Regions from separate parts of the Stenotrophomonas capsici genome, predicted to be linked through region 1. Evidence: predicted binding sites of a transcription regulator. Region 1 holds the regulator's gene; the other holds the start of a gene.
What was found. Region 1 encodes FliA, which starts transcription of late flagellar genes. Its sites were predicted from a motif close to TAAAGTTTNNCNNNCNNNGGCCGATAA; they were not measured.

Region 2: a site for FliA is predicted at 1,782-1,808, ahead of VA603_RS04620 (chemotaxis protein CheW). Genes of this name have one in related genera too.

Annotation. Positions count from the first base shown of each region.
Region 1 covers NZ_JAYFUH010000248.1:13,644-16,847, forward strand. The annotation lists gene VA603_RS12555 (chemotaxis protein CheA) at 1-244, opposite strand, end outside; gene VA603_RS12560 (protein phosphatase CheZ) at 248-868, opposite strand; gene cheY (chemotaxis response regulator CheY) at 868-1,260, opposite strand; gene VA603_RS12570 (RNA polymerase sigma factor FliA) at 1,274-2,020, opposite strand; gene VA603_RS12575 (MinD/ParA family protein) at 2,017-2,901, opposite strand; gene flhF (flagellar biosynthesis GTPase FlhF) at 2,888-3,204, opposite strand, start outside.
Region 2 covers NZ_JAYFUH010000061.1:621,414-624,617, reverse strand. The annotation lists gene VA603_RS04630 (alpha/beta hydrolase) at 1-729, shown strand, start outside; gene VA603_RS04625 (flagellar brake protein) at 943-1,713, shown strand; gene VA603_RS04620 (chemotaxis protein CheW) at 1,852-2,346, shown strand; gene VA603_RS04615 (hypothetical protein) at 2,474-2,860, shown strand; gene VA603_RS04610 (methyl-accepting chemotaxis protein) at 2,943-3,204, shown strand, end outside.

The DNA of each region.
Region 1 (3,204 bases):
GCGCCTTGCCCGAGCGGGCCATGCCCAGGGTTTCCTCGGCGGCATGGCACAGCTCCACCATCGGCGTGATCGACAGGAAGCCGGCGCCGCCCTTGAGCGTGTGGAAGCCGCGGAACACCGCGTTGAGCTGGTCGGCGTCTTCCGGTGCCTGCTCCAGCGTCACCAGCTGCTCGCCCAGGCGATCGAGGATCTCCTGGGCTTCGATGATGAAATCGGCGGCGATGTCGTCGGCGAAGGCACTCATGGCTTACAGCCCCAGGTCCGACAGCAGGTCGTCGGCGTCATGCTGGCTGACCGCATGGCGGTCCAGGCCATTGACCGCCGGACCAGCCAGGCCGGCGTTGCGCACGTCTTCCTCGGCCGGGGGCAGGCCCAGCGCACCAAAGCCCTCGTGCACGCGGCGGACGATGCCCACCACGCGGCGGATGATCTGACCGGTCAGGTCCTGGTAGCTCTGGGTCAGCGCCACTTCGGTGAGGTTGTGGCGGATGCGGTCCAGCAGCTGGTCCTGGTCGGCGTTGAGGCCTTCGGCGCGCAGGCGTTCGGTCAGCTCGCGGCATTCCTCGGCCAGGTCCAGGGTGCGGTGGGTGGCCTTCTCGGTCATCTCCACCACGTGGTCCAGGCGCGCGCAGGCATCGTCCAGCTCGCCGGCTTCGCTGGGCACGCTGGGCAGCTCGCCCAGTGCCTGGCCCAGCTCGCGGGCCAACCGGCCCAGCCCGGCCACCATCGGCTGCGCGCGCAGCGCGGCCAGGGCGTCGATTTCCTGGCGCCAACGGGTTTCATCACCGTTTTCCAGCGCGGCCAGCGCATCCTGCAGGCGCTGGATCAGGGCCGATTTGTCGCTCAGCGTCTTGACAGGCAGGTCCATCAGGCGCTCGCCGTCAGTCGTTCGAAGATCTTGCCCAGCTTCTCTTCCAGGGTCTGCGCGGTGAACGGCTTGATGATGTAGCCGTTCACGCCGGCCTGGGCGGCTTCGATGATCTGCTCGCGCTTGGCTTCGGCGGTGACCATCAGCACCGGCAGGGTCTTGAGCTTGGCATCGGCGCGGATGGCCTTGAGCAGCTCGATGCCGGTCATCACCGGCATGTTCCAGTCGGTGACCACGAAATCGAACGGCTGGCTCTGCAGCATGGCCAGCGCGGCATGCCCGTCCTCGGCTTCAGCGGTGTTGGTGAAGCCCAGGTCGCCGAGCAGGTTCTTGACGATACGACGCATGGTCGAGAAATCGTCGACGATCAGGATGCGCATGTTCTTGTTCAAAAGGAATTCCTCTTCATGGTTCCTCGAAGCCGGCGTCGGCCGACTCGAAAATCTTCAGCCGACCACGCAGGCGCAGCGTGGCCTGGCCATGGATCTGGCAGACGCGCGACTCGCTGACACCGAGCACCGCGCCGATCTCTTTCAGGTTCAGTTCCTGCTCGTAGTAGAGCGAGAGCACCAGCTGTTCGCGCTCGGGCAGCTGGCTGATGGCCCTGCCCAGCTCGGCGCCGAACTGGCTGCGTTCGAGCATCTGCTGCGGGGTGGGGCCGCCGGTGGCCGGGGTGTCCAGCTCGCCCTGGTCCTCGATGCGCGACTCCAGGCTCAGCACCTGGCCACGCGAGGCATCCTCGACCAGCCGCATGTACTCGGGCAGCGGCATTTCCATCGCCTCGGCCACCTCGGTGGCGCTGGCGGCACGGCCGCTGGCCTGCTCGAGGCGACGGATGGTGGCCGCGGCATCGCGGGCGCGACGGTGCACCGAGCGCGGCACCCAGTCGCCACGCCGGATCTCGTCGATCATCGAGCCGCGGATGCGGATCGAGGCATAGGTCTCGAACGAGGCGCCCTGTTCGGCGTCATAGCTGCGCGAGGCCTCGATCAGGCCCATCATGCCGGCCTGGATCAGGTCGTCGACCTCCACGCTGGCGGGCAGGCGCGCGGCCAGGTGGTGGGCGATGCGGCGCACCAAGTCGGCGTGCTGGGCAATGCACTCGTTGGCCGCATTGCGCTGGACTTCACGGTAATGGGCCGTTGCGTTCATGCGCTCACCTTCTGCTGGATGATGCGTTCCAGGAAGAACTCGACGCCGCCGCGCGGGGTGGTGGGGGCCTGCCAGCGCGCGGTGCGGCGGGCGATCTCCTGGATGGCCAGGGCGGCCGGTGCCGACGGGTACAGCTTCACCACTGGCTGCTGGCGCTGCACCGACACGCGCAGCCAGTCGTCCTGCGGCACGCAGCCCAGGTAGTTGAGCGAGACATCGATCAGGAACTTCTCGCAGACGCGCACCAGCTTCTCGTACAGGGCGCGGCCTTCGTTGGGATCACGGGCCATGTTGGCCACGACCTGGATGCGGTCCACGCCGCGCTCGCGCGAGAGCACCTTGATCAGCGCGTAGGCGTCGGTGATGGAGGCCGGCTCGTCGCAGACCACCACCACGGTGTCCTGCGCGGCCTGGCAGAAGGTCAGCACGCTGTCGGTGATGCCGGCGGCGGTATCGATGATCATCACATCCAGGTCGCGTTCCAGCTCGGAGAACGCGTTGACCAGGCCCACATGCTCGGCCGGCGCCAGTTCGGCCATGTGGCGGCGGCCGGACGCCGCCGGCACCACCAGCACCCCGTTCGGGCCTTCGATGATCACTTCCTCCAGCGTGCAGCGCCCGGCGACCAGGTCGGCCAGGGTGTGCTTGGGCTGCAGGCCCAGCACCACGTCGATGTTGGCCAGGCCCAGGTCGGCGTCCAGCAGCAGGGTGCGCTTGCCCATGCCGGCCAGTGCCACGGCCAGGTTGGCCGAGACATTGGTCTTGCCGACGCCGCCCTTGCCGCCGGTCACGGCGATGGTGCGCACCGGTCCAGCGGGCTCGCGCCGGGTGGCCGCGAGCGGGAAGGTGTGGGTCAGCTTGGCGTACTCACGCGACTGCATTGTTGAACTCCGGGTTGCAGGGCATATCGGCCGCGCGGCGCAAATCTTCAAGGCGAAGTACGAGATTGGCCGCCGAGGCCCGGTGCAGGTCCTCCGGCACGTCCTGGCCGTCGGTGACCCAGGTCACCGGCAGGCAGTGGTCCACGGCGATGGACAGGGCCGAGCCGAAGCGGCCGGTCTCGTCCAGCTTGGTCAGCACCACGCCCTGCGGGTTGGCGGCGCTGAAGCGGCGCACCACCTCATCCATGTCCTGGAAGGAGGTGTTGGCCGGCAGCACCAGCAGGGTGCGGATCTGGCCGGCGG
Region 2 (3,204 bases), on a different contig from region 1:
GCCCGTCCGGTGCGTATTGATTCGGCTGCCGGCCCGGTCTCTGGATGGTTTGTCCCTGGGCAGGCGGACAAGGGCAGCGTGCTTCTTCTGCACGGCGTGCGCTCGGACCGGCGCCAGATGCTCCCCCGCGCGCAGTGGCTCAAGCAGTTGGGCTACTCCGTGCTGCTCATCGATCTTCCGGCGCATGGCCAATCCCCCGCCGCGCACATCACCTTCGGCGCCAACGAGTCCAAGGCGGTCGACGCGGCAGTCGCGTTCCTTGGCCAACAGGCGCCGGGCCGGCCCGCCGCGGTGATCGGGGTGTCCTTGGGGGCCGCATCCACAGTGTTGTCCGCTTCCACGCGGCAACTGGCCGCCGTTGTCCTGGAATCGATGTACCCCAGCCTCGCTCAAGCCGTCGCCGACCGCCTGGCCATCCGTCTGGGCGCCCCCGGACGTCCGCTGGCGCCGCTGCTGCTGTGGCAGCTGCCGTTGCGCCTGCAGCTCTCGGCCGACGACCTTCGGCCCATCGATCACCTGGCCGCAATCGGCGCCCCGGTGTTGATCGCGTCCGGTTCACGGGACCGCCACACCCCCATCGACGAAGCCCGCGCGCTCTATCGTGCCGCCGCTGCGCCCAAGCAGTTCTGGGAGGTGCCCGGCGCGGCCCATGTCGACCTCTACGCGCATGACCCCGCCGCATACCAGCGGGTGGTCGGGGCGTTCCTCCAGTCGCGCCTGCAGCCATAGCCGCGCCTCTTCCAAGGCCGAAACTGCCCTCCACGTACCCCGCCGGCCAGTGACAGAATTCCGTCTCCGGAATCGCCAGCCGGTGCCAACGGCCACCTGCTTCACAAAAGGCTCGTAACAGTGCGCCTAAAGAGTTAGAAAGAGCGGCCGATATCACAGTTTCCAGGAGACCGATTGCGGGTTCCCTGGCTTCGACCCTCTGCAAGCGCCTCCATGTCCGTACCCGAATCCTTCGAGTCGAGCCCGTCCACCGTCGCCGGCAACCTGTATGCCGATGAACGCTACATGGTGCGCAGCCCGCACCAGATCCGGCACCTGCTGCAGCAGATGATCGACCAGCGGTCGATGGTCAACGCGCACCCGGATGGACGCGACCAGTCCTTCCCCAGCGCCGTGCTGGAAGTGGACGAGGACGGCCTGCTGCTCGATGCCAGCCCGCTGCCGGCGATCAACCGCAGCGCGGAGGTCGCCGCTTCCCTGCTGTGCTTTGGCCAGGTCGACAAGGTCACCGTGCGCTTCCAGCTGCATGGCCACCGTCGCATCGAACAGGACGGCCGGGTGGCATTCCGGGTACCGCTGCCGGAGGAGGTCTACCACCTGCAGCGCCGTGAGTTCTACCGGCTGGAAACCCCGGTGGGCGACTCACCCTACTGCCTGATCCCCGACCCGGACGGCGGCGAGCCCAGCCGCTGGCGGGTGATCGACATCAGCGCCGGCGGCATGGCCCTGATGCTGCCCTCGCCGCAGGACCTGCTCGCCCTGCAGGGCCGCTATCGCGGCTGCGGGCTGCTGATCCCCGACGCGCCGCCGGTGACCACCACCCTGGTGGTCTGCAACCTGCGCCAGCAGAAGCAGGCCAACGGCTTGGAAACCATCCGCGCCGGCCTGCGCTTCGACGACCTGCCACGCGGCGCCGACACGCTGATCCAGCGGTACATCTTCCGCATCGATCGGCTGCGCAAGGCGCGCAGCAACGGCGACTGACCCGGCCCGGGCGCCATCGTGCGCCCGGCCTGGCCGAACGCGCCCCGCCGTCCGCGGCCGTCCGTCGCTAAAGTCCCGCCTCCTGGCGCCGATACCGGTGCAACAGCCACCGGCGCCACGCCAGGACCAGGACCTGCCATGAACGATACGCGTACCACTTCCGCCGAAGGCACCGGCGGCGAGTACCTCAGCTTCACCCTCGGCGCCGAGCACTACGGCGTGGACATCCTCAAGGTGCAGGAGATCCGCGGCTACGACGCGGTCACCCGCGTGCCCGATGCCCCGGACTACATCAAGGGCGTCATCAACCTGCGCGGCACCATCGTGCCGGTCATCGACCTGCGCCTGAAGCTGCGCCTGGACGAGGCACGCTACGACGCCTTCACCGTGATGATCGTGCTCAACGTCGAGGACCGCGTGGTCGGCATCGTCGTGGACAGCGTCTCGGACGTGATCCCGCTGTCGGCCGAGCAGATCCGCCCGACCCCGGAATTCGGTGCCGCGGTGGACACCCGCTTCATCTCCGGCATCGGCACCCAGGACGACCGCATGCTGATCCTGCTGGACATCGAAACCCTGCTTGACACCGCCGACCTCGGGCAGGCCGCGGTGACCGAAGAAGCCGCGGCCTGACCCAACCAACCGGGAGGCGCATCACATTTCCGAACATGCGCCCTCAGCCGCCTGCCCTGTCGGCCGATAGCCCATTGCATGCCCGTCCTCCCCGACTGGCGCCCTCTCGTCATCCCCGGAGATTTTGATGTCCAAGCACCTGATTTGCCTGCTGTCGGCAGCCGTCCTAGCCACCGCCTCGTTCCACGTCGCCGCCGACCCGGCCGAGATGATCCCGCCGGAAAACGCCGCCCGCTTCGCCGGCAAGGACGGCATGGTCTGCGGCAAGGTCGAGAAGGCCCGCTACGCCGAAGGTTCCGAAGGCCAGCCGACCTTCCTGCACATGGGTGGCCAGTTCCCGCGCCACACCTTCTCCGCGCGCATCTCCGGCGCCAACCGTGGCAACTTCGGCTTCCCGCTGGAATCGCTGGAAGGCAAGACCGTCTGCGTCATCGGCAAGATCCAGCGTGACTCCTCGCGCGCCGAGATCGAAGTCAGCTCGCCGGCCAGCCTGAAGCTGGCAAACATCAAGTAATCCCAGCCTGGTGCCGCGCCGGCCCCGCCGGTGCGGCGCACGCTGCCCGTGCGCGCGCGGGACGTCACCGGAGATCTCCAAGATGCAGTGGGTCAACTCGCTCAAACTCAAGCCGAAGCTGATGCTTACCTTCGGCGTCGTGCTGTTCGTCATGCTGTTGCAGGGCATCGTCGCGTTCCGTGGCCTGTACACCCTCAATGAAGCCACCACCGACCTGGCCGACAACCGCATGCCCAGCCTGCGCGCGACCGGTGAACTGAGCGGGATGGTCAGCGAGTACCGCAACGCGTCCTACCAGGGCCTGGTGCGTGCCAGTGACGAGGTCAAGGCCGACGCCAAACGCC